Linked DNA regions of Casimicrobium huifangae. The protein of the gene in region 1 interacts with the protein of each later gene in a pairwise test. Links are inferred from orthologs where the notes say so. Each region holds a gene or a part of one and is shown on either strand. Other genes may lie near its edges.

What was found.
Region 2: the proteins of FKL89_RS03830 (region 1) and FKL89_RS07240 interact in binary tests that used the Escherichia coli proteins (3 or more experiments, as listed by UniProt). The link is inferred for Casimicrobium huifangae from one-to-one orthologs.

What each region holds. Positions count from the first base shown.
Region 1 is NZ_CP041352.1:844,615-855,546, forward strand. The notes cover bases 4,828-7,768. They hold FKL89_RS03830 (ATP-binding cassette domain-containing protein), read left to right. Parts: upstream 4,828-5,289; coding sequence 5,290-7,248; downstream 7,249-7,768. Other genes in these bases: FKL89_RS03835 (isopenicillin N synthase family dioxygenase), read left to right, coding at 7,321-7,768. In the rest of the region: FKL89_RS03800 (PTS sugar transporter subunit IIA), read right to left, coding at 1-211; gshB (glutathione synthase), read right to left, coding at 347-1,291; FKL89_RS03810 (DUF4124 domain-containing protein), read right to left, coding at 1,444-2,280; pyrE (orotate phosphoribosyltransferase), read right to left, coding at 2,264-2,938; FKL89_RS03820 (exodeoxyribonuclease III), read left to right, coding at 3,051-3,827; FKL89_RS03825 (hypothetical protein), read left to right, coding at 4,337-4,804; more of FKL89_RS03835, read left to right, coding at 7,769-8,265; FKL89_RS03840 (Gfo/Idh/MocA family protein), read right to left, coding at 8,475-9,506; FKL89_RS03845 (3-hydroxybutyryl-CoA dehydrogenase), read right to left, coding at 9,690-10,541; FKL89_RS03850 (DMT family transporter), read left to right, coding at 10,636-10,932. UniProt on the Escherichia coli protein: Genetic data indicate it may be involved in ribosome assembly or function.
Region 2 is NZ_CP041352.1:1,564,865-1,576,203, forward strand. Bases 3,206-6,553 are described here. They hold FKL89_RS07240 (2-oxoglutarate dehydrogenase E1 component), read left to right. Parts: upstream 3,206-3,515; coding sequence 3,516-6,353; downstream 6,354-6,553. Other genes in these bases: gltA (citrate synthase), read left to right, coding at 3,206-3,275; odhB (2-oxoglutarate dehydrogenase complex dihydrolipoyllysine-residue succinyltransferase), read left to right, coding at 6,504-6,553. Also shown: sdhA (succinate dehydrogenase flavoprotein subunit), read left to right, coding at 1-885; FKL89_RS07225 (succinate dehydrogenase iron-sulfur subunit), read left to right, coding at 910-1,617; FKL89_RS07230 (FAD assembly factor SdhE), read left to right, coding at 1,641-1,895; more of gltA, read left to right, coding at 1,968-3,205; more of odhB, read left to right, coding at 6,554-7,736; lpdA (dihydrolipoyl dehydrogenase), read left to right, coding at 7,948-9,375; cell division protein ZapE, read left to right, coding at 9,469-10,590; FKL89_RS07260 (glycosyltransferase family 2 protein), read left to right, coding at 10,642-11,339. UniProt on the Escherichia coli protein: E1 component of the 2-oxoglutarate dehydrogenase (OGDH) complex which catalyzes the decarboxylation of 2-oxoglutarate, the first step in the conversion of 2-oxoglutarate to succinyl-CoA and CO(2).

The DNA.
Region 1 (10,932 bases):
CGCCGAAGATGTCGGTGATGAGCAGCACGCCGTCGCCTTCGTCCAGTGCGTTGATCATGCGCTGCGCCGACGGCATCAGCTCGCGTGGCGTGTCGGTGCCGGCGACCTGCATGGCCGCGATGCCCTCCGGCCGCTTGCCGAGGACGTGCGTCATGCAATTGATGAGCGCGTCACCCAGATTGCCATGCGCGATGATGAGAATACCGATCATGCCTCGCCCTCACGTTCAGCCGGCGGCATCAGGCCGCTGGCCGAAGGTCACATCATGCCCTGAAATGTGGCACTTCTGGACTAATTTGGCGCGATGGTAACAGGGAAATTGCTGCGGCGCGGCAAAAATGCCGATTCAGGACTGGAGCACCGACTCCAGGTTGCGGATAAACATCGCCGCAACGTCAAAACCGGTCTGCGCCTTGATTTCGACGAAGCCGGTGGGGCTGGTGACGTTGATCTCGGTGACCTTGCTGCCGATCACGTCGAGGCCAACCAGAAACAGGCCTTCTGCCCACAGCCGTTTGGCCATCGTCTCGGCGATGTGGCGATCGCTGTCGGTCAGCGGGCGCGCCTCGGGGCGGCCGCCCGCCGCCATGTTGCCGCGCGTCTCGCCGATCATCGGGATGCGGGCCAGCGCGAACGGCACCACCTCGCCGCCAATCAGCAGGATGCGCTTGTCGCCATCGACGATCTCGGGCAGAAACCGTTGCGCCATGATCGTTTGCGTGCCATGGCGGGTCAGGGTTTCGATGATCACCGACAGGTTCTTGTCGCCGTCGCGGACATGAAAAATGCCACTGCCGCCCATGCCGTCGAGCGGCTTGAAGATGGCGTCGCCGTACTCGTGCACAAAGTCGCGCAGCACCTGCGTTGAGCGCGTCACGGTGGTCGCCGCGATCATGTCCGGGTGCTTGAGGATCGCCATCTTTTCGTTGTTGTCGCGAATGGCGCCAGGGCGGTTGAACACCCGCGCACCCTGATCGGCGGCACGCTCGAAAAGATAGGTGTGATAGATGTATTCCATGTCGAACGGCGGGTCCTTGCGTTCGATCACAGCGTCAAATTCGTTGAGCGGAATAGTGGCCTTTTCGTACAGCTCGTACCAGTCGTGGTCGTCATCGCTTACCGCGATCGGCTGGGCGAAGGCCTGCACCACGCCACGGCTGGAAAAAACACCGCCCGGCTCGATGGCGAAGATCTGGTGGCCACGCGCCTGGGCAGCGCGCATCATGGCGACGGAGGAATCCTTGTACGCCTTCAGCTTGGCGATGGGGTCAACGTGGAATGCAATCTTCATGGACGAGGAGGATAGCCGCGTCGAAGTCAGGCGTACGGCTTTTGTGTGAAACAACCGCCGAATAAGGGCTCAGGGTCCAAAAATGGAAAAACTCGACTTCCGCCAGAAAAGGCGGTTAGCCCGCGTTGAATAAGGGATCCCGCGAAAAGCCGCTACTTCCTGACCGGCGCTGGGCTGGTTGCGGCGGCTGACTTGCTGGCTGCCGCCGAGGCTGCCGTTGCCGCCGCCAGCTTGGCGTTCTCGGCATCGATCAGATTGGCCAGCCGGATGCGTTCGGCGGCGTAGAGCGTTGCCAGATCGGCACGGTCGCGGCGCTTGCGGGTGAGCAGTTCGGTGACGCGCGGCAGCTCGGACTTCGCCTCCAGCAGCAACGCGTTGGCTGACTTGGGGGCAGCGGGCTTCGCCGGGGCCGGGGGCGGCGCTTTGGCCGCGCCGGGAGCCGGCGGCGTGCCCGGCGCTGCCGCGGGTGCTGCGATTGGGGTCGCCGGTGCACTGGCAGGCGAAGCCAATTTGGCGATCTCTTGCGGCGTGGCTTGCTGGCCGGCGACGATTTTGGCGAGGATCGCTTCGCGTTCGGTCAGGTTGCGGATCTCGGTTTCCAGATTGCCCAGCGCCCGGTCGCGAACGCGATCAAAATCTTTCAGGTCGGCGTAGGTGGTCAGCAGCGCTTTGTCCTTGCGCTCCTGCTCCAGGCGGGCCTCGCGGGCCTTGGCCTCGTCGGCAACGCGCTGCGCAGCGAGCCGCTTTTCCTCGATCGTCGCGGCGCGCTCGGTCTCGCGCTTGAGCGTGCCGTCGGCGCGCAGCTCCTTGCGGGCGCGGTCGTTTGCTGCCGGCGGGATGGTGTCGCTGTATTGCACCTTGCCGTTTTCATCGACCCACTTGTAGAGCTGGGCCTCGCACGTTCCCGCCGCCAGCAATGCGCAGGCCGCAGCGAGCGGCCACCAACGCGTAACCAGCGCCTGAAGCGGCGAGCTAGGCGAGCACTCCATACTGAGCACGATAGGCTTCAATCTTGTCCTTGAACTGGCTGAGGCCGGCGTCGCTGCCCACCAGCTGCAGCACATCTGGCAAGGCAGCGATGGCGATCACGGGGATGCCGACTGTTGTTTCAACCTCCTGTACTGCAGAGAGTGTGCCAGTGCCACGCTCCATGCGGTCGAGCATGATCAGCACGCCCGCCGGTTCGGCGCCCGCCGCGCGAATGATGGCGACTGACTCGCGCACGCTGGTGCCGGCGGTGATTACGTCGTCCACAATCAGCACCCGCCCCTTGAGCGGCGCGCCGACGATCAAGCCGCCTTCGCCGTGGTCCTTGGCCTCTTTGCGGTTGAACGAATACGGCAAATTGTGACCTTTTTCGGCAAGTCCGATGGCCAGTGCCGATACCAGCGGAATCCCCTTGTACGCCGGGCCGAAGGTCATGTCGAAGGCCACGCCCGACGCCAGCGCGGCATCGGCGTAGTAGCGGCCAAGCCGGTGCAATGACTCGCCGGTATTGAACAAACCGCTGTTGAAAAAGTACGGCGACAGGCGGCCGGATTTGGTCTTGAATTCACCAAAGCGGAGCACGTCGCAGGCAAGTGCGAAGCGGAGGAAGTCTTGGCGGAAGGCGTCGGGCGAGCGGGAGTCGGGCGTGGTTGCGGTCATGGGCAAATGCTTTCCTTTCAGGCAGACGTGAACCGCGCCCAAATGGCGCCGTTCATGGAAAATGGGGAACACCGTATTTTCTCGCGTCCTGCGACGCAAGGCCAGCAAATCCATGCGCATCGTCACCCTCAATGCCAACGGCATCCGCTCCGCCAACAACAAGGGCCTCGCCAACTGGATGAACAGCCTGCGTGGCTGGGACGTGTTCTGCCTGCAGGAAATGAAGGCCAACACCGAGGACGTACCGGAAGAGTTGCTGCGACCAAAGAAGAGCCACGGACACTTCCATCCGGCCGAAAAGAAAGGCTACGCCGGCACCGCGCTGTGGTCGAAACAGAAACCCGTGAATGTCATCAAGGAATTTGGCGTCGGTGAGTTCGACCGTGAAGGCCGCTACCTCGAAGCCGATTTCGGCCATGTTGCCGTCGTCTCGCTCTACCTGCCCTCGGGCGCCGCCGGGCCTGAGCGGCAGGCCAGCAAGGACCGCTTTCTGGTGGAGTTCCCGAAGCATCTGCGGGCGCTACGCAAGCGCGGCAAGGAGGTAGTGATCTGCGGCGACTTCAATATCGCGCACAAGGAAATCGACCTCAAGAACTACAAGAGCAACAAGAAGAACTCAGGCTTCCTGCCGCACGAACGCGAGTGGCTGACCCACGTGTTCGACGAAATTGGCTTCGTCGATGTCTTCCGCACTCTCGACCAGCGCGCCGAGCAATACACGTGGTGGAGCAACCGCGGCAATGCCTACGCCAACAACGTGGGGTGGCGGCTCGACTATCAGATCGCCACGCCAGGGATTGCGGCTACTGCGAAAAAGGCGCAGATCTATCTCGAAGAGAAGTTCTCCGACCACGCGCCGTTGATTATTGATTACGACTTTGCGCTATGACGCCCGCGAGGGCGTCTTCCTCGGCGCCGCAGAGGATCAAGCGCGTACGCCACGCGAAGCACAAATGTCCGTTCGTGGTGAGCTTGTCGAACCATGAACGCAGTTTGTCCCCTCGCCCTTGAGGGGAGAGGGCTAGGGAGAGGGTGACGGTGAAATGAAGTTTGCTCTTTGCGACGAGCTGCTCATGCCGCAGGGCAGTCACTTTCTTTGCTTCGCCAAAGAAAGTAACCAAAGAAAGGCGACCCCAGGCGATTCGCTGTTTCCTGCGGTGCTCGCAACGCGCGGGACCCGCACAAATCGCCCGAGGGCGCGCAAGTCTGCGCGCAGTGGGCTCATGGTGCGGGTCTACGACCGCGCGTTGCTCCGCTCCTCGGGGCGAATCCATGGGGCCCCTGTCGAACCGAAGCTTGATCGCTTCGCGATGGGGCGGTAATCTTGACGCGAGTATCCAAATGGAGCTTCTGAGTGCGCAGCAATAAATGTTGAGACAGATTTTTTGGCGATGGCCCTTGTTGTTTCTCGTCTTGCCGTTACTCGCCGACGCGCAAGGCTTGAGTGTTGCCAAGAAAGAAGCAGAGGCCTTGCTTGATGCGGCGTTGCCATTTGCTGAAAAGATGTTGCAACAGCACCGCGAATTTTTTCCGTACGGATATGCGATGGACAAAAACGGCAAGACGGTTGCGGTGTCCGGTTATGACTCGCGTGAACGTCCGCCGTCGTCTGACTTGATTCGGCAGTTGAAAAAAGTCTTCGTTTCCGGCGCAAAGTCGGGTGCGTACAAGGCAACAGCGCTTGTGTATGACGTAAGAATCAACTTGCCGGGAACGGGCGCCAAGTCTGATGCGATCGCGGTGTCGCTGAATCACCGTGACAACTATTCCGTTGTGGTTTTCTTTCCCTACAAATTCGAGAGCGCGAAGCTCGTCGTTGGAGATCCAATTGCAAATCAAGGTGAGGCTGACATATTCCGTCGATAGCACCGCACTTTAGTGGCGTAGCCCGGATGCTTGCATCCGGGTTCCCGTGCTCTATCGCGAAGCGATCAAGTAAGTATCGGTTCCAAGGGGTCCCCATGGATTCGCCCCGAGGAGCGGAGCAACGCGCGGTCGTAGACCCGCACCATGAGCCCACTGGTTGCGTGCAGCGCAACTTTCGGGCGATTTGTGCGGGTCCCGCGCGTTGCGAGCACCGCAGGGAAACAGCGAATCGCCTGGGGTCGCCTTTTCTTTGGTGACTTTCTTTTGGCGAAGCAAAAGAAAGTTACTGCCACGCGCGGCACGAGCGCGCTGGCGGCAAACCAACCATCTCCCCGAAGAACAAGTTTGGCTGGTATCAGCTTGCGGCGGGCAGTGCCCGCCCTACGCACCACGGCCCGTGGTTCGACGCGCCCACCACGAACGGTGAAACGGGGCTCCGGGGCCAAGCCCCGGGCGAATTGCCTTCGCCACGGCAAAATTACGCCATGCTTCGCCTTATCGACCTGATTCTTGCCCGCGGCAGTACGCCGCTCATCGACCGCGCCAACATCACCATCAACCCCGGCCGCAAGGTCGGGATCATTGGCGCCAATGGCGCTGGCAAATCCACCTTGTTCGCGGCGTTACGTGGGCAGTTGCACGCCGAGCGCGGTGATATCGCGATGCCCAATGGTTGGGTGATCGCGCATGTGGCGCAGGAGACGCCGCCCTCGGATCGCACGGCGCTCGAATACGCGCTTGATGGCGACGTCGAATTGCGCGAGCTGGAGATCGCCATCGCGCGCGAGACCGAGCATCCGAACCCGGACGCCGCGAAGCATGGCGAGGAGCTGGCGCACCTGTACGCGCGGATGGAGACGATTGGCGGCTACGCAGCGCCTGCGCGTGCGGCCGAGCTGCTGGCGGGGCTCGGCTTTGAGCACGACATGCAGTCGCGCGCAGTGACGACATTCTCCGGCGGCTGGCGCATGCGCCTCAACCTTGCGCAGGCGCTGATGTGTCGCAGTGATCTGCTGTTGCTCGACGAGCCGACCAACCATCTGGACCTCGACGCCGTGATGTGGCTGGAGGACTGGCTGGCTCGCTACCCGGGCACACTACTGGTGATCACCCATGACCGCGACTTCATTGATCGTGTGGCCGATCAGATTCTCTACTTTGACACCTCCGCGGGCGATGCTGGCTCCAAGCTGAAGCTCTACACCGGCAACTACGCCTCGTTCGAGGAACAGCGCGCGACCGAGCTTTCGGTGCAGCAATCGGCGTTCGAGAAGCAGCAGCGCACTATCAAGCATCTCGAATCCTTCATCACGCGCTTCAAGGCGAAAGCGACCAAAGCGGCGCAGGCGCAGAGCCGTATCAAGGCCCTTGAAAAGCTCGAACGCATCGCGCCGGCGCACGTGGATTCACCGTTCACCTTCGAGTTCAAGAAGCCCGAGGGCGAACCACGCCAGTTGCTCAAGTTCGCCGACATGAAACTGGGCTACGGCGAAGGCGAGGCGCAGAAGGTCATCCTCGACCGCGTGAGCTTTTCGATATTGCCGAACTCGCGCATCGGCTTGCTCGGCCGCAATGGTGCCGGCAAGTCCACGCTGGTCAAGGCGCTGGCGGGCGCGCTTGCGCCACTCGCCGGCGAACGCATCGAGGGCCAGCATCTCAAGATCGCGTACTTCGCGCAGCACCAGCTGGAGCAGTTGCGCACAGATGAGACGCCGTTCTGGCATCTCGACCAGCTCGACAAGAAGCTTGTTGAGGAGCGTGGCTACCCGCGCGCTCGCGATCAGGACATTCGCAACTTCCTCGGCGGCTTCGACTTTCGTGGCGATCGCGTGGGCGAAAAAGTGGGTGTGTTCTCCGGCGGTGAGAAGGCGCGACTGGTGCTCGCGATGCTGGTCTACGAGCGACCGAACCTGCTGCTGCTCGACGAGCCGACCAATCACCTCGACATCGAGATGCGGCAGGCGCTAACGCTGGCGCTGCAGGACTATGAGGGCGCACTGGTGGTCGTGGCGCATGACCGGCACATCCTGCGTGCCTGCTGCGACGAGCTCTGGCTGGTGGCGAATCATCGGGTGGCGCCGTTCGAAGGCGATCTCGACGACTATCGCGACTGGTTGCGCGAGCAGCGCGCCAAACCAGCGGGCGGCGATTCCGCACCGTCACGCAAGGACGACAAACGCGCCGAGGCCGAGGAGCGGCAACGCCTCGCCAACCTGCGCAAACCGATCCAGAAGCGCATCGACGCCATCGAAAAGGAGCTGGCCAAGCTTACCGGTGCGCGCGACGCGCTAGACGCATGGCTCGCGAGCGAAGCCGCTTACGCGCAGGAAAACGCTCCGTCGCTCGGCGACAAGACACGCGAACGCGGTGAGCTTGCGGCCAAGGTCGATGCGCTGGAGGAAGAGTGGATGGAGAAGCAGGAAGCGATGCAGTGGGTGCGCTAGATGTGTCTGCCTCCTTGTCTGGCTTCTCTCCCGCGGAGGCGGGGTCGGCAAGCGTGAATCGGGGCGAGCACATTGCCTGAGATTCCACTGATCGACATCGCCGGTTTCGCGGACCATGCGAGCCTCGGTCGTGCCCTTGGCGCAGCTGCACGTGACACCGGGTTCTTCGTCATCACCGGACACGGCATCGCGCCGACAATGACCGACGCCGTCTTTGCGCAAGCGCAACGGTTTTTCGCGACCGACCCGGACACAAAGGCCGCACTGTCCATCAAGCGTACGGGCAACAATCGTGGCTACGTGGCGCTCGGCGAAGAGCGGCTGGACGCGAGCAAGCCCGGCGATGTGAAGGAAGCGTTCAACATCGGTTGGGATTTGCCGGCGGACCACCCGGATGTGATTGCGTGCAAACCGTTTCGCGGCGTCAACGTGTGGCCGGGCAAGCAGCAATTGCCCGGCTTTCGGGCGACGATGCTCGCGTACTTCGACGCCTGTCACCGTCTGGGCATGCGCCTGCATCGGGCGCTGGCATACGACCTTGGTGCTGCCGAAAACTTCTTCGACGACAAACTTGATCAGCCGCTGGCAACCTTGCGTCTGCTGCACTATCCGCCGCGTCCCGACCGCTTTGAACCGGGCCAGACGGGTGCGGGCGAGCACACCGACTACGGCAATCTCACGCTGCTGGCGACCGACGATGCCGGCGGGCTGGAAGTGCGTACGCGGGATGGGCAGTGGGTTTCGCCACCGTCCATCCCCGGTGCCCTGATCTGCAACATTGGCGATTGCCTGATGCGCTGGACTAACGATGTCTATGTGTCGACGCCGCACCGTGTGGTCAATCCGGTCGGTCGTGAGCGCTTTTCCGTGGCGTTCTTTCTGGATCCCAATCCCGATGCGGTAGTGAGCTGCCTGCCCAGTTGCGCCACGCCTGAACGCCCGGCGCGATATCGGCCAACCACTGGTGCTGACTACCTCAAGTCACGGCTGGACGCGACGTATGCACAGCTCATTTGAAGTAACAGCTTTTCGCTGAAATCCTTATTTAATAAGGGCTAAAAGCGAAAAATAGGCAAATGTCAATATGCGGCGATTTGCGCGCTGAGCCCATATTCCATGGACTACACAGCAAAAAGCTGTATGTCTGTCGTCGCAGCGCTGACGTTGGATGACGAAGCCGTCGTTCTCGGCGAAAGTCACCCTCAAGCCGGCGCTCTGGAAAACGGTCAGGCTACGATGGAGACCGCGCTGCCGCTACGCGCGCTAGCCGCCAGTGCATCAATCGCCAGCATGATGTCGAGCGTCTCGTCGGGCGTGGCGCCCGGCCATTGCGACCAGCCATGGCGCAGCAGATCGTGGAAGGCCTCGCCCTGAGCGCGGAAGCCGGCGGCTGCGTCACACACGATCGTCTCGCGCGGTGCATCGAGCGCAATGCCACGACGGATGACCAGCGTCGGCGGCAGCTTGTCCGAGGTGTCGTTGTAGAACGTGGTCTCGATGGTGCCGGCATCGCCGACGATCAGCGCGGTGCGGTGCCGCGAGGTGCCGAAGCTGCAGGCGATCTGCGCCAGCGCACCGCCCGGAAAATCCAGCGTGCCCAACAGCGTGCGATCAACACCGGTACCACCGCTCGCGCCCTCGGCAAAGCGCGCCATCGCATGCGCCCGCACCGGCCGTTCGTCAGCGATCATGCGCACCAGGCTGACCGGATAGCTGCCGGCGTCCATCAGCGCGCCGCCCGCGAGTGCAGGGTCCCAGCGGATATTGCTACCCATCGCCAATGGAAAGCCGAACGACGCTTGCACGAACTGCACCTTGCCAATCGCACCCTCACGCAACAACTGCGCGAGTTTGATGGTCTGCGGCTGCGCGCGATACGGATACGCTTCGACGACAATCACGTTGTTGCGCTTCGCCGCGTCAAACATCGCCTTCGCCTCGGCCGCGTTGGCTGCGAAGGGCTTTTCGCAGAGCACATGCTTGCCGGCTTCAGCCGCCTTGATCGTCCACTCGGCGTGCAGGTTGTTCGGCAGCGGGTTGTAGACCGCTTCGATCGACGGGTCCGCCAGCATGGCCTCATAACTGCCGAACGACTGCATGATGCCCACCTCGGCCGCGAACGCGGCGGCTTTGGCGGCGTCACGACTGGCAACGGCGCACACGTCAACCTTGTCGGAGCCGCGCAGTGCCGCAGTGAAGTTACGGGCGATGTTGGCGGCGCCGAGGACGCCGATGCGGAGTTTTTTGTCAGCGGGCATGGGGGCTCTCGTGGTTGTCAGAGGGAGTGACGTTCATGGTTCGACAAGCTCACCACGAACGGAGTGAGTGATGAGCGCAGCGTTTACCCCTGAGCGAAGTCGAAGGGGCACCACCAACGGACAGAGTGGTGAGTGCCGCGTTTACTCTTGAGCCTGACAAAGGATCACCACGAACGGCGCGAATTAGGCGTAAGTGTAAAAACCGCGCCCGGTCTTGCGGCCCAGATAACCCGCCGCGACCATCTCCTTCAGCAGCGGCGCCGGGCGGTACTTCGGGTCGTTGAAGCCTTCGTAGAACACGTTCATCACGGCAATCATCACGTCGAGACCGATCATGTCGGCGAGAGCAAGGGGGCCGATCGGCTGGTTGGTACCAAGCTTCATGCCGTTGTCGATGTCTTCGGCCGTGGCGAGTCCTTCCTGCAGGCAGAAGATTGCCTCATTGATCATCGGGCACAGGATGCGGTTGACCACGAATCCGGGCGAGTTTTTGACGGTGATCGGCGTCTTGCCGAGTGCCTTGGCCAGTTCCTGCGCCGTCGCAAGTGTCGCGTCGCTGGTGGCAAGGCCACGGATCAGCTCGACCAGCGCCATCATCGGCACCGGGTTGAAGAAGTGCATGCCGATGAAACGGTCGGGGCGCTTGGTTGCGGCAGCCAGTTGCGTAATCGAGATTGACGAGGTGTTGGTCGCAATGATTGTGCTGGCCGGCAGCAGCGCGTCGAGATCCTTGAGAATTTTGATCTTCAGGCCTTCATTCTCGGTCGCGGCTTCGATCACGTAGTCACACTTGGCAAGATCGGCCATCGTGCTGGTGGTCTTGACGTGCGACATCGCAGCCGCTTTTTGCTCGGCAGTGATTTTTTCCTTCTTGAGCAGACGGTCGAGACTGCCGCTGATGGTGGTCACACCCTTGTCGAGCGCAACCGGGTTGACATCGAGCATCAACGCGTCGATGCCTGCCACGGCGCAGGCCTGCGCGATGCCGTTGCCCATGGTGCCAGCGCCGATGATGCCGACTGTTTTGATCGTCATGTGAGTCTCCGTGACCTTTTCTGTTGAACTGAAGGCGATTTTACGGAGCGGCGTCACAGCGGTGCCGGCCAAAGCGTCGGGCAAAATAGACTCGATGTCCTCTTCGTCCGCCACTCCTGATGCCGCTTCTGCGGCCACCCCGCACCCACAGCACCTGACACTCGGCATCGGCGCCGCGCTCGGCGCTGGCCTGATGTGGGGACTGGTGTTCGTGGCGCCGCTGTTGCTGCCCGACTATCCCGCGACGCTGCTGTCGTTTGGGCGCTACTTTGCCTTTGGTCTGGTGACCTTGCCGATCGCGTGGTGGCAGCGCAAAGCGCTGCGTCAGCTAACGCGGGCTGACTGGTGGCTGGCGACCAAACTCTCCATCGTCGGCAACTTCATTTATTAC
Region 2 (11,339 bases), 720 kb from region 1 along the record:
CGCGGCTGCGGTCCGAACGGCGACTACATCGCGCTCGACCTCACCCACCTCGGCGGCGACACGATCATGAAGCGCCTGCCCTCGGTGCACGAGATCGGCAAGAACTTCGCCAACGTTGACGTCATCAAGGAGCCGATCCCGGTGGTGCCGACCATCCACTATCAGATGGGTGGCATCCCGACCAATATCCACGGCCAGGTTGTCGTTCCCAAGAACGGTAACCCGAACACCGTGGTCAATGGCTTCTACGCCATCGGCGAATGCTCCTGCGTGTCGGTGCACGGCGCCAACCGTCTGGGCACCAACTCGCTGCTCGACCTGCTGGTGTTCGGCCGCGCGGCCGGCAATCATCTGATCGAGACGGCGCTGGCGAGCAAGGCGCACAAGCCGCTGCCGGCCAACGCGGCCGACTACTCGCTCGCACGCATCGCCAAGCTTGATCAGTCGAACAGCGGCGAGTATCCGCAGGACGTAGCCAACGATCTGCGCAAGGCGATGCAGACGCACGCCGGCGTGTTCCGCACGCAGAAGAGCATGGACGAGGGCGTGGTCAAGGTGCTCGCCGTTGCCGAACGCGCGGCCAACCTGTCGCTCAAGGACAAGTCCAAGGTGTTCAACACCGCGCGCATCGAAGCGCTGGAAGTGGCCAACCTGATGGAAGCCGCGAAAGCGACGATGGTCTCGGCTGCCGCACGCAAGGAAAGCCGCGGCGCACACACGGTGGATGACTATGGCGATACGCCCGAGCACCCGCTCGGCCGTAACGACGACGTCTGGATGAAGCACACGCTCTGGTACAGCGAGGGCAACCGCCTCGACTACAAGCCGGTGCAGACCAAACCGCTGACCGTCGACACCATTCCGCTTGCGAAGCGCACGTTCTAACTCAGGATAACGCTGGACCCGATCATGGCTGACAAACGCACATTCGAAATCTATCGCTACGATCCTGACAAGGACGCGAAGCCCTACATGCAGACTTTCGAGATAGAGCTCGAAGGCACTGAGCGCATGCTGCTTGATGCGCTGATGAAGCTGAAGAAGGTGGATGACTCCATCAGCTACCGCCGTTCATGCCGCGAAGGTGTCTGCGGGTCGGATGCGATGAACATCAACGGCAAGAACGGCCTGGCCTGCCTGACCAACATGCAGACGCTGCCGCAAAAGATCACGCTGCGCCCGCTGCCGGGTCTGCCGGTCGTGCGCGACCTGATCGTCGACATGAGCCAGTTCTTCAAGCAGTACCACTCGATCAAGCCCTACATCGTCAATGACACGGTGGCGCCCGAGAAGGAACGCCTGCAGTCACAGGAAGACCGCGAAGAGCTGAACGGCCTCTACGAGTGCATCCTGTGCGCCTGCTGCTCGACAAGTTGTCCGAGTTTCTGGTGGAACCCCGACAAGTTCGTTGGTCCGGCCGGATTGCTCGCCGCCTACCGCTTCATCGCCGACACGCGCGATCAGGTGCGTGAGGAGCGTCTCGACAACCTCGAAGACCCGTACCGCCTGTTCCGCTGCCACACCATCATGAACTGCGTCGATGTCTGTCCGAAGGGGCTCAACCCGACCAAGGCCATCGGCAAGATCAAGGACATGCTGGTCAAGCGCGCTGCCTGATCCAGTCATCATCGCCGGCGATCATGCTCACCGATCTCGAACTCTCAAAACTGCGCTGGCGCTGCCGGCGCGGCTTTCTTGAGAACGACATCATCCTGACCCGTCTGCTCGATCGCCGGGGCGCGAACTTCGCCCCGGACGAGCATGAGCAACTGCTGGCATTGATTTCGCTCGACGACAACGACTTGTGGGAGATCATCGCCGGACGCTCCGACGACTTTCCTGCGGGCTGCAACGGCATGGTCGAAACGCTGCGTCAGACACGCGTCAATCATTAGCCGTATTTTTCGTCCGTACCGCTTTCGCTTTCATCCATACCCAACACTTTCAACACAATAACGGAGCTTGCAATGACCGCCTCCTCGACCGCCACCCTGTCGTTCAGCGACGGCTCGCCCAGCATTGAATTTCCGGTGCTCAAGGGCACCGTGGGCCCTGATGTCGTTGACATCAAGACGCTTTACGGCAAGACCGGCAAGTTCACCTACGACCCGGGTTTCATGTCGACTGCGGCCTGTCGCTCAGCGATTACCTACATCGATGGCGACAAGGGCGAGCTCCTGTATCGCGGCTACCCGATCGAGCAGATCGCAACCAATTGCGACTACCTCGAAACCTGCTACCTGCTGCTGAACGGCGAAATGCCCAACGCTGCGCAAAAGGACGCCTTCGTCAGCAACGTGTCGCACCACACCATGGTGCACGAGCAGATGCAGTTCTTCCTGCGTGGTTTCCGCCGTGACGCGCACCCGATGGCTATCCTGACCGGCATGGTCGGCGCGCTGTCGGCCTTCTACCACGACACGCTCGACATCAATAACGCCGAGCATCGCCACATTGCTGCGATCCGCCTGATCGCCAAGATGCCGACCCTGGTGTCGATGGCGTACAAGTATTCGGCCGGCCAGCCGATGATCTACCCGAAGAACGATCTGTCGTACACCGCGAACTTCATGCGCATGATGTTTGCCACGCCATGCGAGGAATATCAGGTCAACGACGTGCTGGTGCGCGCGCTCGACCGCATCTTCATCCTGCATGCAGATCACGAACAGAACGCATCGACCTCGACGGTTCGCCTTTGTGGATCGTCAGGCACCAACCCGTACGCGGCGATCGCTGCTGGCGTTGCCTGTCTGTGGGGCCCGGCGCATGGTGGCGCGAACGAGGCGGCCCTCTCCATGCTGCTCGACATCCAGAAGAATGGCGGCGTCGAGAAGATCGGCGAGTTCATCACCGCAGTGAAGGACAAGAACTCCAACGTGCGTCTGATGGGCTTCGGCCATCGTGTCTACAAAAACTACGACCCGCGCGCCAAACTGATGCGCGAGACCTGTTATGAGGTGCTCGGCGAACTCGGTCTGCAGAACGACCCGCTGTTCAAGCTCGCGATGGAGCTGGAGAAGATCGCGCTGTCGGACGAATACTTCGTCTCCCGCAAGCTCTATCCGAACGTCGACTTCTATTCCGGCATCGTGCAACGTGCCTTGGGTATCCCGACTTCACTGTTCACGGCAATTTTCGCGCTGGCCCGCACCGTCGGCTGGATCGCGCAACTGAACGAAATGCTGGCCGATCCCGATCAGAAGATCGGCCGCCCACGCCAGCTCTTCACCGGCGCTACGGCTCGCGACGTGATGCCGTTGCATCAGCGGTAGCGCTTGCGCGCTGCGCGCGCAGGACGAGAGGACGACGCTGCGCTAGGACGACGGTGCGCCACTGGGCGCACCTAGGACGCAAGGCATCGTTGGCATCAAACTTCAAACGACAGTAAACAGCAAAGCAACCAGCGAGTGACGGAAACACGTTGACACCTCCTTGCGTCCTAGGCGCGCCAGCGCCGACGTCCTAGCGAAGCGTCGTCTTCTCGTCCTCGCTTCTCCAAAGGAGAAGCGGAAATGATGAACGAACTCCAGCAGACTTCCACTATTTTCGGCGGCAACATGCCGTACATCGAGGAGCAGTACGAAAACTATCTGGCCGATCCGGCATCGGTCGAGCCGAAGTGGCGAGCGTACTTTGACGCCATGCGCGCCGGTGCACAGGATGTTGCCCACCAGCCGGTGATTGACGCCTTCGCCGCGATGGCCAAGTCGCGCAAGGCGGCGACGGCGAGCATCGACGCTACGCTGATGGACAAGCAGCTCGGCGTGATGAAGCTGATCCACGCCTATCGCTTTGTCGGTGGCCGTATTGCCGACATCGATCCGCTCAAGCGCCAGGAAGTCCCGTTCATCAAGGAGCTTGACCACAAGCACTATGGCCTCGCCGACAGCGACCTGGAGACTGAGTTCTCCACTGGCCTGCTGCCGGTGAACGGCCAAAGCCGCGCCAAGCTCAAGGACATCATCGCTACCCTCAAGGCAACGTACTGCCGCTCGGTCGCCGTTGAGTACATGTACATGGCCAATGAGGACGAGCGCGAGTGGCTGCGCAGCCGCATCGAATCGACCTGTCTGAAGCCGAACTACAGTGCCGAGCAGAAGCGGCACATCCTCGAGCGCCTGACGGCGGCCGAAGGCCTTGAGCGCTATCTGCACACCAAGTACATGGGGCAGAAGCGCTTCTCCGGTGAGGGTGGCGACACCATCATTCCGGTGCTCGATCACATGCTGCAGCACGCCGGTGCGGCGGGTGTGCAGGAGACGGTGATCGGCATGGCGCACCGCGGTCGTCTCGGCGTTCTTGTCAACACCTTCGGCAAGCTGCCGAAAGACCTGTTCGCCGAATTCGAAGGCAAGTACGACACCACGCTGTCCGCTGGCGACGTCAAGTATCACAAGGGTTTCTCGAGCGATATCACGACGCCGGGCGGCCCGATGCACATCACGCTGGCGTTCAATCCATCACACCTTGAGATCGTGAACCCGGTGGTGACCGGATCGGTGCGCGCCCGCCAGAATCGTCGTGGCGACAAGAATGGCCGCGAAGTGCTCGGCATCCTGTTGCATGGCGACGCAGCCGTGGCCGGTCAGGGTGTGGTACAGGAGACGCTGGCGCTGTCGCAGACCCGTCACTATGGCACCGGCGGCACCATGCATCTGGTGATCAATAACCAGATCGGTTTCACCACCAGCGACCCGCGCGACTACCGTTCGACCCTTTACTGCACTGACATTGCGAAGATGGCCGAAGTGCCGATCTTCCACGTCAACGCCGACGATCCGGAAGCCTGCCTGCTGGTCACGGAGATCGCGATGGACTACCGCACCATCTTCCACAAGGATGTATTCATCGACCTCGTCTGCTTCCGTCGTCTCGGCCACAACGAGCAGGACGAACCGATGGTGACGCAGCCGCTGATGTACAAAAAAATTCATCAGCATCCGGGCACTCGCAAACTTTACGCCGACAAGCTTGAAGCCGAAGGCGTGATCAAGGCAGGTGAAGGCGATCAGTACGTCACCGCGTTCCGCGATGCGATGGACAAGGGTACGCACACCAACAAGACCATTCTGGCCAACTATGTTGCGCCGTATCAGCAGGACTGGGCTAAGTTCGTCGGTCGCGTCTGGACTGACACTGCGGATACGACCGTTCCGCTGAAGACGCTCAAGGACCTCGCCAAGAAACTCACCACGATGCCGGACGGCTTCACGCTGCATCCGCGGGTGGAAAAGATGATCGGCGACCGCAAGGCAATGGGCGAAGGCAAGCAGCCGCTCGATTGGGGCATGGCCGAAAACCTCGCCTACGCGACGCTGGTGAACGAAGGTACGGGCGTACGCCTCTCTGGCGAGGACTGTGGCCGCGGCACGTTTTCGCATCGTCACGCCGTGTTCCACGACCAGAACCGTGAAAAGTGGGACAGCGGCAGCTACATCCCGCTGCAGCATGTCAATCCGAAGCAGGGCGAATTCACCGTCATTGATTCGATCCTGTCGGAAGAGGCCGTGCTCGGCTTCGAGTATGGCTACTCGACGTCGGAGCCAAACCAGCTCGTGATCTGGGAAGCGCAGTTTGGCGATTTCGCCAATGGCGCGCAGGTTGTGATCGACCAGTTCATCAGCTCCGGTGAAGTGAAGTGGGGCCGCGTCTGCGGCCTGACGCTGCTGCTGCCGCATGGCTACGAAGGCCAGGGCCCTGAGCACTCGTCGGCGCGTCCGGAGCGCTTCCTGCAACTGTGCGCCGAGCACAACATGCAGGTTGTCGTGCCGTCAACACCTGCGCAGTGCTATCACATGCTGCGCCGACAGATGCATCGCGACTGGCGTCGCCCGCTGATCGTGATGACGCCGAAGTCGCTGCTGCGCCACAAGGAAGCCGTCAGCACGCTGGAAGAGCTGGCCGAAGGCAGCTTCCAGACGGTCATTGGCGAGACCGACAAGATCGTCGCCAAGAACGTCAAGCGCGTGGTGGTCTGCTCCGGCAAGGTCTACTACGAACTGCTCGCGCACCGCCGCGAACAGGACATCAAGGATGTCGCGATCATCCGTCTCGAACAGCAGTACCCGTTCCCGCACGACGACTTCAAGGCGCAGCTCAAGAAGTTCCCGAACGCACACGAAATCGTCTGGTGCCAAGAAGAGCCGCAGAATCAGGGCGCGTGGTATCGCCTGATGGCCTACTTCCGCGCGGACATCAAGCCCGAGCAAGTGCTGCTCTATGCCGGCCGTGCGGTCAGCGCCTCCCCCGCAGTGGGCTACCTGTCGAAGCACAACGCGCAGCAGAAGGAGCTCGTCGAGAGTGCCTTCAGCTCCAAGCTTGGCACGGGGCAGATGTTGACGAATCTTTGATTTGTCAGGACGAATGACGAAGGACAAACGCGCTTTGCGTTAGACGAAATCCAAAGAAATGATCCGTAGGGTGGGCACCTTTGCCCACCACCACAAAGTAACCGCGTGGGCAGCGACTGCCCACCCTACGAGAAGAACCTGGAAGAGACTATGTTGATCGAAGTAAAAGTGCCGCAACTCGCCGAAGGCACACCCGAAGGAACCCTTGCAGCGTGGCATGTGAAGGCAGGCGACGCCGTCAAGCGCGACCAGAATCTGTGCGACATCGAAACCGACAAAGTGGTGCTCGAAACCCCGGCGCAGGGCGACGGCGTGCTGGTTGAGATCAAGATTGCGGCGGGCGCTACTGTGACCTCCGGCGTCGTCCTCGGCGTGATTGACACCGAAGCCAAGGCCGGAGCCGCCCCGTCGGCGACCAGTGCCACTGCTGCTGCGGCGCCTGCGGTCGCCGCCCCGGCTGCTGCGGCGACTGCTCCGGCAGCGCCCGGTGCACTGCCCGCGGCGAAAAAGATGATGGCCGATGCCGGTATCGATGCCGCCAGCGTGCAGGGTACGGGCCGCGGTGATCGCATCACCAAGGGTGACGTGATTGCTGCAGTGGAAGCCAAGTCAGCGCCTGCGGCAGCCCCCGCGCCCAAGGCCGCGCCCGTGTCGGCCCCGCCGGTCAACGTGCCGCTCGGCAATCGCCCCGAGCAGCGCGTGGCGATGACCCGTCTGCGCGCACGCGTGGCCGAGCGCCTTGTGCAATCGCAATCCACTGCTGCCATCCTGACCACGTTCAACGAGGTCAACATGAAGCCGGTGATCGACCTGCGCAATGTTTACAAGGACAAGTTCGAGAAAGTGCACGGCGTCAAGCTCGGCTTCATGAGCTTCTTCGTCAAGGCCGCCGTGCACGCGCTGAAGAAATACCCGGTGGTCAACGCGTCGGTCGATGGCAACGACATCGTCTACCACGGCTACTACGACATCGGCATCGCGGTGGGTTCGCCACGCGGCCTGGTGGTGCCGATCCTGCGCGATGTGGATCAAATGAGCATCGCCGACATCGAGAAGCAGATCGCTGACTTCGGCAAGCGCGCGGGAGAAGGCAAGCTCGGCATCGAAGAGCTGACCGGCGGCACCTTCACCATCTCCAACGGGGGCACGTTTGGATCGATGCTGTCAACGCCGATCATCAATCCGCCGCAAAGCGCCATCCTCGGCGTGCATGCGACCAAGGATCGCGCCGTCGTTGAAAACGGCCAGATCGTCATCCGCCCGATGAATTACCTCGCGATGAGCTACGACCACCGCATCATCGACGGCCGCGAAGCAGTGCTGTCGCTGGTCGCGATGAAAGAGGCGCTGGAGGATCCGGCGCGGTTGCTGCTGGATTTGTAATGCTCGTCACGCAGGTGGTGGTGCGCTGCTGACTTGTTTGCATGCAAGTCAAGACGCGACTCATCACCCTCGCAATTGCACTGGCTGCATTAGCCATCGGCTGCCTTATCTACTTCGGTTGGGTGCAGCTTGAGATCGACAAGTGCCTGGACGCAGGCGGACGATGGAATGATCGCGTTCACGCGTGTGAGCGTTGGTGAAGGAAAACACAATGGATCAATTTGACGTAGTGGTGATTGGTGGCGGCCCCGGTGGCTATGTGGCGGCGATTCGCGCTGCACAACTCGGCTTCAAGACCGCCTGCATCGACGAGTGGAAGAACGCCAAGGGCGGCCCGGCGCCGGGCGGCACCTGCACCAATGTGGGCTGCATCCCGTCGAAGGCGCTGTTGCAGTCCTCCGAGCACTACGAACATGCGCTGCATCACTTCGGCGATCACGGCATCACCATCAAGGGTGCGTCGATGGACGTGGCGAAGATGGTGGCCCGCAAGGACGCCGTGGTGAAGCAGAACAACGACGGTATCCTCTACCTGTTCAAAAAGAACAAGGTGACCTTCTTCCACGGTCGCGGTGCGTTTGCCGGTGCGGCGAAGGATGGCGTCTATCAGATCGATGTCAGCGATCCTTCCAGCACCTCGATCGCCGCGAAGCAGGTGATCATCGCCACCGGCTCCAATGCCCGCGCGCTGCCGGGTGTGGCGTTTGACGAGAAGCTGGTGCTGTCGAATGACGGCGCGCTCTCCATCGGCGAAGCGCCGAAGAAGCTTGGTGTGATTGGTGCCGGCGTGATTGGCCTGGAGATGGGCTCGGTCTGGCGTCGCCTTGGCGCGGAAGTGACGGTGCTCGAAGGCTTGCCAAACTTCCTCGGTGCGGTGGACGAACAGATCGCAAAAGAAGCGGCCAAACTGTTCAAGAAGCAGGGCTTCGCGATTCACCTCGGCGTCAAGGTCGGTGCGGTCAAGACGGGCAAGAACGATGTCACCGTCGAGTACACCACGGCGGACGGCAAGGCGGAAACGGCGACCTTCGACAAGCTGATCGTGTCGATCGGCCGCGTGCCGAACACGACAGGCCTCAATGCTGATGCGGCGGGCGTGAAGCTCGACGAGCGCGGCTTCATCGTTGTTGACGGCGACTGCAAGACCAGCGCGCCGAATGTGTGGGCGGTGGGCGACGTGGTGCGTGGCCCGATGCTCGCGCACAAGGCCGAGGAAGAGGGCGTCGCGGTCGCCGAGCGTATGGCAGGCCAGCATCCGCACATCGATTTCAACTGCATCCCGTGGGTGATTTACACCTCGCCGGAGATCGCCTGGGTCGGCCAGACCGAGCAGCAATTGAAGGCAGCGGGCGTCGCCTACAAGGCTGGCAGCTTCCCCTTCCTCGCCAATGGTCGGGCACGGGCGCTCGGCAGCACCGACGGGCTGGTCAAGATTCTGGCCGACGCGAAAACCGACAAAGTGCTCGGCATGCACGTGATCGGCCCGGTCGCCTCGGAGCTGATCGCCGAAGGCGTGATGGCGATGGAGTTTGGTGCGTCCAGCGAAGACATCGCCCGCATCTGCCACGCCCACCCGACGCTGTCGGAAGCGACCAAGGAAGCCGCACTGGCGGTGGACAAGCGGACGCTGAATTTCTAGCGTTGCGTTTACTTCCGTTCGTAGTGAGCTTGTCGAATCACGAACGCAGATCAACTGAGCCCTTCGAAGGGCTCAGGGCGCGCGGGTAGTTGTTTGCTGCAAAACCTGGAAAAAATCTGTCAGGAACGCGGGATCACACTGGATCCTGCGCAACAGCGCGCCGCGCAACGCCTCGCGCAGTTGAACGACGAGCTGCACGCGTTCAAGGACAAACGCGCATCGCTGATGGGCTTGGGGCGAATGTTCACGCGACCACAGCTGCCGCGCGGTGTCTATTTTTTCGGCGGCGTCGGTCGCGGCAAGAGCTTCCTGATGGATGCCTTCTACGCCAGCACGCGCGTTCGTCGCAAGGTGCGCGTGCACTTCCACGCCTTCATGCGCAGCGTGCATGCCGAGCTGCGTGGATTGAAGCATGAGGCCGATCCGCTGGTGGTGGTGGCCGAGCATCTGGCCGAGCGCTACCGGCTGATCTGCTTCGACGAATTTCACGTCAGCGACATCGCCGACGCGATGATCCTCGGGCGTCTGCTGTCGAACTGCCTGGACAACGGCATTGTGTTCGTGATGACGTCCAACTACACGCCCGACCGCCTGTATCCCGATGGATTGCAGCGGCAAAATTTCCTGCCGACCATTGCGCTGATCAAGGACCGGATGGACGTGATCGAGGTGGACAGCGGCGTTGACTACCGCCGCCGCACGCTGGAGCAGGATCACGTGTATCACAGCCCGCTCGGCGCCGCGACCGACGACAAGCTCGCAGCGACATTTGCGCGGCTGGCGACCTCGAAGCCCTCCGCCGAGAAGCACATCACCATTCTCGGCCGCGATGTTGCGGTGCGGCGGCAGGCCGATGGCGTGATCTGGTTTGATTTCGCGGCGCTGTGCGAGACACCACGGTCGCAAAACGACTATCTCGAACTGGCGCAGTCGTATCACACGCTGATCCTGTCCAACGTACCGCTGCTGGCAACGAAGGACAGCAACGTGATCCGCCGCCTGACGTTGCTGGTGGACGTTCTCTACGACCATCGGGTGAAGCTCATCATCAGCGCGGCGGCGTCGCTGGTCGAGATCGCCGCCGTTGATGACGACGTGAAAGACAGCGATACCCGCCGCGTGCTCAGTGAGTTCTCGCGCACTGCGTCGCGCCTGACCGAGATGCAGAGTGCGGAGTACATGAGCGAGCCGCATTTGCCGTCGCTGATCAGGTAACGGCATGTTGCCTTCGGCCTTTGCTACGCGGATTGGGCAGGAGCAGCTGCTTTGAGATTGGTCGCGGTCTCGATGGTCCGGAACGAGGGCGACATCATCGAAGCCTTCGTGCGCCATCATGCCGGTCTGCTCGACCACCTGGTGGTGCTTGACCACAATTCGTCCGACAACACGCCTGACGTTCTCAAAGCCCTGCAGGCGGAGGGCCTGCCGCTCACGGTGTTGCATGACGAGTCGCTGTCGTTCCAGCAAGGGCCGCGACTGACCGACCTCGCGCGACGCTGCTTTGCCCAGGTTGGTGCCGATTTCGTGTTTCCGCTCGACGGTGATGAATTCCTGCGCGTCGAGTCGCGCGCTGCGCTAGAGCAGGCGTTGCTAAGGGTGCCGGCTGGCGCCTGCGGCAAGGTGCCTTGGCAAACCTATGTTGCGAGCGATGTGGACGACGCGACTGAAGCCAATCCGGTGCGCCGCATGCGTCATCGGGTGGCCGAGGAGCCGAAAGCCGACGTCAAGGTGGTGCTTACCCGGCTACTGCTGTCTGATGCGCGCTGGCAACTGGTGCCGGGAAGTCACATGCTGCTTCGCGAGATGGCCGACGGCGCTACACAGGCAGCGGATATGGTGTTCGTTGAGGGAGTGCGGCTGGCGCATTTTCCGTTGCGTTCTCAGCAGCAGTATCAGCAGAAAATCCTGCTGGGTTGGCTATCGACGCGTTTGCAAAACCCGACCGAGATGGTGGCGGCCGAGTC